DNA from 3 places in the Enterobacter sp. SA187 genome. Region 3 is predicted to be linked to each of the others. Evidence: predicted binding sites of a transcription regulator. Region 3 holds the regulator's gene; each other region holds the start of a gene.

The links. The regulator PurR, encoded in region 3, represses purine synthesis genes. The targets are predictions, from matches to a motif close to CANGCAAACGTTTGCNTG.
Region 1: a site for PurR is predicted at 1,352-1,369, ahead of purE (5-(carboxyamino)imidazole ribonucleotide mutase). Genes of this name have one in related genera too.
Region 2: a site for PurR is predicted at 1,679-1,696, ahead of guaB (IMP dehydrogenase). Genes of this name have one in related genera too.

Annotation. Positions count from the first base shown of each region.
Region 1 covers NZ_CP019113.1:2,300,575-2,303,730, reverse strand. Annotated here, with positions in the region: gene ppiB (peptidylprolyl isomerase B) at 101-595, shown strand; gene lpxH (UDP-2,3-diacylglucosamine diphosphatase) at 599-1,321, shown strand; gene purE (5-(carboxyamino)imidazole ribonucleotide mutase) at 1,441-1,950, shown strand; gene purK (5-(carboxyamino)imidazole ribonucleotide synthase) at 1,947-3,014, shown strand.
Region 2 covers NZ_CP019113.1:4,261,402-4,264,557, forward strand. Annotated here, with positions in the region: gene guaA (glutamine-hydrolyzing GMP synthase) at 1-71, opposite strand, end outside; gene guaB (IMP dehydrogenase) at 134-1,600, opposite strand; gene xseA (exodeoxyribonuclease VII large subunit) at 1,759-3,135, shown strand.
Region 3 covers NZ_CP019113.1:3,083,971-3,087,126, forward strand. Annotated here, with positions in the region: gene punR (DNA-binding transcriptional activator PunR) at 1-848, shown strand, start outside; gene purR (HTH-type transcriptional repressor PurR) at 865-1,890, opposite strand; gene cydH (cytochrome bd-I oxidase subunit CydH) at 2,185-2,277, shown strand; gene BMF08_RS14760 (MFS transporter) at 2,450-3,156, shown strand, end outside.

The DNA of each region.
Region 1 (3,156 bases), 780 kb from region 3:
TTTGCAAGGTGATCGAACCTCAGGGTTATGCTATAAAAGGCGATTATCTCTGACCCATTGCCGGGTCTACGCGACTTACCAAACAGAACAGGATGCAACAATGGTTACTTTCCACACTAATCACGGCGATATCGTAATCAAAACCTTTGATGATAAAGCACCTGAAACCGTTAAAAACTTCCTCGACTACTGCCGCGAAGGTTTTTACGACAACACCATTTTCCACCGTGTGATCAATGGCTTTATGATCCAGGGCGGCGGTTTTGAACCGGGTATGAAGCAGAAAGAGACCAAAGAGGCGATTAAAAACGAAGCCAACAACGGTCTGAAAAACACCCGTGGCACGCTGGCCATGGCCCGTACTCAGGCGCCGCACTCTGCGACTGCGCAGTTCTTCATTAACGTGGTTGATAACGACTTCCTGAACTTCAGCGGCGAAAGCCTGCAGGGCTGGGGTTACTGCGTATTCGCCGAAGTGGCGGAAGGCATGGACGTGGTTGATAAAATCAAAGCCGTTTCTACTGGCCGCAGCGGTATGCACCAGGACGTTCCGAAAGAAGACGTAATCATTAAAAGCGTGACCGTCAGCGAGTAATCGGTGGCGACACTCTTTATTGCAGATCTCCATCTGCAAACAGAAGAACCGGCGATCACCGCCGGTTTTCTGCGTTTTCTGGCCGGTACAGCCAGGGAAGCGGACGCGTTGTACATTCTGGGCGATCTGTTTGAAGCCTGGATCGGCGACGACGATCCCAATCCCCTGCACCGGCAGATCGCCGCCGCGCTGAAAGCGCTGGCGGAGTCCGGCGTCCCGGTGTATTTCATTCACGGCAACCGCGATTTTCTGCTCGGCCAGCGTTTTGCCCGGGAAAGCGGCATGAGGCTGCTGCCGGAAGAAAAAGTCCTTGAACTGTACGGTAAACGGCTGCTGATCCTGCATGGCGATACCCTGTGTACCGATGACGCGGGCTATCAGGCGTTTCGCGCCAAAGTTCACCAGGCCTGGCTGCAAAAGCTGTTCCTCGCCCTGCCGCTGTTTATCCGCATGCGCATCGCCGCGAAAATGCGCGCCGGCAGCAAATCCGCCAACCGCACCAAATCTCAGGCGATTATGGACGTTAACCCACAGGCGGTGGTGAAGGTGATGGAAAAGCATCAGGTGCAGCATCTGATCCACGGTCATACCCATCGCCCGGATATTCACGCGCTGACCGCCAACGGTAAACCCGCCTGTCGTTATGTACTGGGTGCCTGGCACAGTGAAGGCTCAATGGTGAAAGTAACCGCTGACAAGATTGAACTGATCGCGTTTCCCTTCTGAGAAAACGCCTGTATTTGACCTTTACCGCGTTACGCAACCGTTTTCCTTGCTAATTATCCATGCTATTCTCTGTGGCCTTAAAAGCAGTCTGAAGCACACCCACAGGAGTTTTAAGGCGCATGTCTTCCCGCAATAATCCGGCGCGTATCGCCATCGTGATGGGGTCCAAAAGCGACTGGGCAACCATGCAGTTCGCCACTGAAATCCTCGATCTTCTGCACGTTTCTTACCATGTTGAAGTGGTCTCCGCCCATCGCACCCCCGACAAACTGTTCAGCTTCGCCGAAAGCGCAGAGCAGAACGGTTATCAGGTGATCATTGCCGGCGCAGGGGGGGCTGCACATCTGCCGGGCATGATTGCGGCGAAAACGCTGGTGCCGGTGCTGGGTGTGCCCGTGCAAAGCGCCGCGTTAAGCGGTGTCGACAGTCTTTACTCCATCGTGCAGATGCCGCGCGGTATTCCGGTGGGCACGCTGGCGATTGGTAAAGCCGGTGCCGCCAACGCCGCGCTGCTGGCGGCACAGATCCTCGCTACTCAGGATCGCGAGCTGCATCAGCTCCTGGTCGAGTGGCGACAAAGCCAGACGGATGAAGTGCTGGATAACCCGGATCCGCGGAGCGAAGCATGAAACAGGTCTGTATTTTAGGTAACGGTCAGCTGGGCCGGATGCTGCGCCAGGCCGGTGAGCCGCTGGGGATTGCGGTATGGCCGGTGGGACTGGATGCGGAGCCGGAAGCGGTGCCTTTCGCGCAAAGCGTGATCACCGCTGAAATCGAGCGCTGGCCGGAAACCGCCCTCACCCGCGAGCTGGCCCGTCACCCGGCGTTCGTCAACCGCGACGTGTTCCCGATCATCGCTGACCGTCTGACGCAAAAGCAGCTGTTCGATACCCTCGGCCTCGCCACCGCCCCCTGGCAGTTGCTGGCCAGCCGCGATGAGTGGTCTGGCGTGTTTGACCGCCTGGGCGAGCTGGCGATCGTCAAACGTCGCGTCGGTGGTTACGACGGACGCGGCCAGTGGCGTCTGCGTGCGGACGATACCGATCAGCTGCCGGACGACTGCTACGGTGAATGCATTGTTGAGCAGGGCATTAATTTTTCCGGCGAAGTATCGCTGGTCGGCGCGCGCGGGCATGACGGCAGCACGGTATTTTATCCCCTGACACACAACCTGCATCAGGACGGTATTTTACGCACCAGCGTGGCCTTTCCGCAGGCGAACGCCGCCCAGCAGACGCAGGCGGAAACCATGCTCAGCGCGGTAATGAATGAACTCAATTACGTCGGCGTGATGGCGATGGAGTGCTTTGTCACCCCTGGCGGACTGCTGATCAATGAGCTGGCCCCGCGCGTGCACAATAGCGGGCACTGGACGCAGAACGGCGCGTCCATCAGCCAGTTTGAACTGCATCTGCGCGCCATTACCGGGCTGGCGATGCCGCAACCGGTGATTAACAGCCCGTCGGTGATGATCAACCTGATCGGCAGCGATCTCAATTATGACTGGCTGAAGCTGCCGCTGGTGCATCTGCACTGGTACGACAAAGAGGTGCGCCCGGGCCGTAAGGTCGGACATCTGAATCTCAATGATGCCGACACCGATCGCCTGAGCGCCACCCTCGAAGCCCTGCTCCCGCTACTGCCGCCGGAATACGCCAGCGGTATCGCCTGGGCGCAGTCGAAATTAGCGTAGCGCTATCGCCCGGCGGCGCAGGCTTGTCGGGCCTACAAAGTCCCCCCCGTAGGCCGGGTAAGGCGCAGCCGCCACCCGGCAACACAGCCCCGCAATTTTTTCCCCACCGCACAAATGAAAGCGTAAAATACGGCGATCTGAC
Region 2 (3,156 bases), 1.2 Mb from region 3:
GCCACCAGCTGTGTGTATTGCGAACCAAAATCGAGGATAAGAATGCGATGCTTATGAATATTTTCCGTCATTGACGCTAATTCCGAGGCAAGTAAAACAAAATCGCCCGGCATTAAGCCGGGCGTGGAAACGATCAGGAGCCCATACGGTAGTTCGGCGACTCTTTGGTAATGGTCACATCGTGAACGTGACTTTCCTGAATGCCTGCACCGCTGATGCGTACGAATTCGGCTTTGGTACGCAGCTCGTCGATGGTAGCACAGCCGGTCAGCCCCATACAGGAGCGCAGGCCGCCCATCTGCTGGTGAATGATCTCTTTCAGATAGCCTTTATAGGCCACGCGGCCTTCGATACCTTCCGGCACCAGTTTGTCAGCGGCGTTATCGGTCTGGAAGTAACGGTCAGAAGAACCTTTGGACATCGCGCCCAGCGAACCCATGCCGCGATAGGATTTGTAGGAACGTCCCTGGAACAGTTCGATTTCGCCCGGGGATTCTTCGGTACCTGCCAGCATAGAGCCGACCATTACCGCGCTTGCGCCAGCGGCGATGGCTTTGGCGATGTCGCCGGAGAAACGGATGCCGCCGTCAGCGATAACCGGAATACCGGTGCCTTCCAGCGCTTCCACCGCGTCAGACACGGCGGTGATCTGCGGTACGCCCACGCCGGTCACGATACGGGTGGTACAGATGGAGCCAGGACCGATACCCACTTTTACCGCGCTCACGCCAGCCTCGGCCAGCGCACGTGCGCCTGCGCCGGTGGCGACGTTACCGCCGATGATTTGCAGATCCGGGTATTTGGCACGGGTTTCACGAATGCGTTGCAGCACACCTTCAGAGTGACCGTGAGAGGAGTCGATCAGCAGGACGTCAACACCGGCGGCGACCAGCGCGTCCACGCGCTCTTCGTTGCCCGCGCCTGCGCCTACGGCCGCGCCAACGCGCAGACGGCCATGCTCGTCTTTACAGGCCTGCGGTTTACGTTCGGCTTTCTGGAAGTCTTTAACGGTGATCATGCCGAGCAGATGGAAATTCGCGTCAACCACCAGCGCTTTTTCCACGCGTTTTTCGTGCATTTTGGCAAACACGGCGTCGCGCGCTTCGCCTTCACGCACGGTAACCAGGCGCTCTTTCGGCGTCATATAGACGCTGACCGGCTGGCTTAAATCGGTAACAAAACGCACGTCACGACCGGTAATAATACCGACCAGCTCGTTGTCAGCGGTGACAACCGGGTAGCCTGCGAAACCGTTACGTTCGGTCAGTTCTTTCACTTCGCGCAGCGTGGTGGTTGGCAGTACGGTCTGTGGATCGGTAACAACACCGGATTCATGTTTTTTGACGCGGCGGACTTCTTCAGCCTGACGCTCAATGGACATGTTTTTGTGGATAAAGCCGATGCCGCCTTCCTGTGCCAGAGCAATCGCCAGACGCGCTTCCGTCACGGTGTCCATGGCTGCGGAGAGCATAGGAATATTCAGGCGAATGGATTTCGTCAGCTGGGTGCTGAGATCGGCGGTATTCGGCAGAACGGTGGAATGAGCGGGAACAAGGAGGACGTCGTCAAACGTCAGGGCTTCTTTAGCGATACGTAGCATGGGCAATATCTCTGACCGGGTGGTTAAATATTGCCGTGGCATTATACAGAGCGTAATCGGTTGCATCCACACTTTTTTCAGAAAAATAGTTGCGTTCGCCTCTCATCGGGTTACTATCGACTGAATAACCTGCTGATTTAGAATTTGATCCAGCTCACATGTCAATGACTCAATCCCCTGCAATTTATACCGTCAGCCGCCTGAATCAGACGGTGCGCATGCTGCTTGAAAAAGAGCTGGGCCAGGTATGGATCAGCGGTGAGATTTCCAACTTCACGCAGCCCGCATCAGGGCACTGGTATTTCACCCTCAAAGACGACACCGCCCAGGTGCGCTGCGCCATGTTCCGCAACAGTAACCGCCGCGTCACCTTTCGCCCGCAGCATGGTCAGCAGGTGCTGGTGCGCGCCAGCGTTACCCTCTATGAGCCGCGCGGCGATTACCAGATCATCGTTGAAAGCATGCAGCCGGCGGGTGAAGGCCTGCTGCAACAAAAATACGAGCAGTTAAAAGCGCGGTTACAGGCGGAAGGGCTGTTCGACAGCCAGTTCAAGCAGCCGCTCCCCTCCCCTGCGCATTGCGTGGGCGTCGTCACCTCGAAAACCGGTGCCGCCCTGCACGATATTCTGCATGTGCTTAAGCGCCGCGATCCCTCTCTGCCGGTGGTCATCTACCCGACGGCGGTTCAGGGCGAGGATGCGCCGGGGCAGATTGTCCGCGCCATTGAACAGGCTAACCGCCGTCAGGAGTGCGACGTGTTAATCATCGGACGCGGCGGCGGCTCGCTGGAAGATCTGTGGAGTTTTAACGACGAGCGGGTCGCGCGGGCGATCTTTGCCAGCGCCATTCCGGTGGTCAGCGCCGTGGGGCATGAAACGGACGTGACCATCGCCGATTTCGTCGCCGATCTGCGCGCCCCCACGCCTTCCGCCGCCGCCGAAATGGTCAGCCGTAATCAGCAGGAATTGTTGCGCCAGTTGCAGATCGGCCAGCAGCGGCTGGAAATGGCGATGGATTATTATCTGGCGACGCGCAATCGTCGTTTCACACAGCTTTATCATCGTCTGCAACAGCAGCATCCGCAGCTGCGGCTGGCGCGTCAGCAAACGGTGCTGGAGCGCCTGCGTCAGCGTATGGCCACCGCCCTGGAGAATCAGCTTAAGCGCACTACCCAGCGCCAGCAACGCATCACCCAGCGACTGAACCAGCACAACCCTCAACCGCGCATCCATCGCGCCCAGTCCCGCGTACAGCAGCTGGAGTACCGTCTGGCACAAAGCATGCGCGATCGCCTGAGCAGTACCCGCGAACGTTTTGGCGGCGCCATCACCCATCTGGAAGCCGTCAGTCCTCTCGCCACCCTGGCGCGCGGGTACAGCGTGACCAGCGCCGCTGACGGCAGCGTGCTGAAAAAAACCAAGCAGGTGAAAGCGGGCGATACGCTGACCACCCGTCTGGAAGATGGCTGGGTGGCAAGCCAGGTCACAGAAGTAACGCCGGTGAAGAAAACCCGCAAGCGTAAACCTGAGGCCTGATAAGGGAAACTCTTCCCGCCC
Region 3 (3,156 bases):
CGGCGCAGGAACTCCACCGGGTCCCATCGGCGGTTAGCTATACGGTGCGGCAACTGGAAGAGTGGCTGGCGGTGCCGCTGTTTGAGCGCCGTCACCGTGACGTGGTGCTTACCCCGGCCGGGCGCTGGTTTTTAAAGGAAGGGCGATCTGTTATCAAAAAAATGCAGATCACCCGTCAGCAGTGTCAGCAGATCGCCAACGGCTGGCGGGGGCAGTTATCCATCGCGGTGGACAATATCGTTAAGCCCGAACGTAGCAGGCAAATGATCGTCGATTTCTACCGCCACTTTCAGGATGTGGAGCTGATCGTCTTTCAGGAAGTATTCAACGGCGTGTGGGACGCGCTGGCGGATGGCCGCGTGGAACTGGCGATTGGGGCGACCCAGGCGGTGCCGGTGGGCGGGCGCTACGCCTTCCGGGATATGGGGAAATTGAGCTGGAAGTGCGTGGTATCCCGTGAACACCCGCTGGCGGCGATGGACGGGCCGCTGAGCGATGACACCTTGCGCAACTGGCCGTCGCTGGTGCGCGAAGACACCTCCCGCTCGCTGCCGAAGCGTATCACCTGGCTGCTGGATAACCAGCGGCGCATCGTCGCGCCCGACTGGGAATCCTCGGCGGCCTGTCTGTCGGCGGGATTGTGTATCGGCATGGTACCGGCGCATTTTGCCAGGCCCTGGCTTGATCGCGGAGAGTGGGTGGCGCTGCCGCTTGAAAACCCCTTCCCGGACGCCGCCTGTTGCCTGACGTGGCAGCAAAAGGACAATTCGCCCGCCTTAAGCTGGCTGCTCGATTATTTAGGAGACAGCGAGACGCTGAATAAAGAGTGGTTGCGGGAGCCAGAGTGACTGGCTCCCGGCAGGCTTAACGGCGGTAGTCGCGGAACGGGCCGTCGGCGACCGAGCGGCGTTCGATGAGACGCGGGTGCACCTCAATGGACTGCGACTCTTCACGCTTGCTGACGATCCTGTCCATCAGCATATTGAAGGCCGTTTCGCCCAGCGAATCTTTCGGCTGGTGAATGGTGGTCAGCGCCGGAGTGAAGAAACGCGCGTTGCGCACGTTGTCATAACCAATCAGCGACACGTCCTGCGGCACGCGCAGACCCATTTCATCAGCCCCGCAGAGCGCGCCCATCGCCATCACGTCGCCGCCGCAGAAGACTGCGGTCGGACGATGCGGCTGGGAGAGGATCTGCTGCATGGCGCGGTAGCCGGATTCCGGCTCAAAGTCGCCCTGCACGATCCAGTTTTCCGGCACCTTAATCAGCGCTTCTTCCATCGCTTTCATAAAGCCCGCCAGACGGCCCGCGCCGGTGTTACGCTCAAGCGGGCCCGGAATGACGCCGATTTCACGGTGGCCACGTTCGATCAGATAACGGCCCGCCATATAGCCGCCTTCAAAAGCGTTATCGATCACCGAATCGGTAAAGTCCGCTTTCGCTTCGCCCCAGTCCATCACCACCATCGGGATATGACGGTACTCTTCAAGCATGCGCAACAGCGGGTCCGGGTATTCAGAACACATCACCATCAGGCCGTCGACGCGCTTTTGCGCCATCATCGACAGATAAGCGCGCTGCTTTTCCAGGTTGTTCCAGGCGTTGCCGAGGATCAGGGTATAGCCCTTCTGGAAGCAGTTTTTCTCAACAGCTTCAATGATTTCGGCGAAGTAGGGCGCTTCGCTGCTGGTCGCCAGCAAGCCAATCGACTTGGTATGGTTAACCTTCAGACTGCGCGCCACCGCGCTTGGGGAATAATGCAGCTCTTTGATGGCTGCCCACACCGCGTTGCGCGTTTCTTCCGCAACAAAACGGGTTTTGTTAATAACATGTGATACGGTTGTAGTGGAAACGTTTGCGCGTTTCGCTACATCTTTAATTGTTGCCATTAGATCTCACTCCAGACCATATCTTAAACTCCTGATACTTCTACAGGTAAACGTTTGCCTTAAAAAACCCTTCGCACAACATTTTCAGGTTGCGATACGCCGGGAAAACAACACAGGACGTCAGGAGGGGTCAGTGGCCGGTACACGAATAAATTTAGCGTGGAATTCTGGCTGATCTTGATGAAAAGGGGAAGTCTAAAAATGGTTATCAATCTAAAACAGAGAAGATTTTTGCGTTTAACTGTGCAAAAATGAGCAATCTCACTTTTTGTGGGGGTTAACAAAGGAGAAAAAATGATGGATAGCAATCTGAAGTATTCGCTGTTTACTACCGTAATCGTGCTCAGCCTGATCGTTGCTGGCGCAATGACTGCCGCTTTTAATTGATCCAGAGCAGGGAGAGCGCTCTCCCTCTCTTTTTCATTCCCGCCGATTGTTATCAAATTTGCAATAATCTTTTGTCACTTCATTAACTTCTGTTTTTTTGTGATTAATGTCATGCTTTTGACTTCACCGCGGGGCGCTCTGTACGCCATCGCATTACTGGAGTCATGTAATAATGAAGATAAATTTTCCCCTGCTGTCACTGGCAATCGGGGCTTTTGGGATAGGTACAACTGAATTTTCACCCATGGGATTGCTGCCGGTAATCGCCCGTGGCGTTGACGTCTCGATCCCTGCCGCCGGCATGCTGATCAGCGCCTATGCGATCGGCGTGATGGTGGGCGCCCCCCTGATGACGCTGCTGCTGTCGCATCGCGCCCGTCGTAACGCGCTGATCTTCCTGATGGCGATTTTCACCCTCGGTAATGTACTGTCGGCCATTGCGCCGGATTACACCACGCTGCTGTTATCGCGCATTATCACCAGTCTTAACCACGGCGCCTTCTTTGGCCTGGGTTCAGTGGTGGCCGCAAGCGTGGTACCGAAACATAAACAGGCCAGCGCCGTGGCGACCATGTTTATGGGACTGACCATCGCCAATATCGGCGGCGTTCCAGCGGCCACCTGGCTTGGGGAAACCATCGGCTGGCGGATGTCCTTCCTCGCCACCGCAGGTCTTGGCGTGGTGTCGATGTTAAGCCTGTTCTTCTCCCTGCCGAAGGGCAGCGCGGGCGTGCGTCCGAATGTGCGCCAGGAGCTGGCGGTGCTGATGCGCCCGCAGGTTTTATCGGCGCTGCTGACCACCGTGCTGGGCGCCGGGGCGATGTTCACCCTTTATACCTATATCTCGCCGGTGTTGCAGGAGCTGAATCACGCCACGCC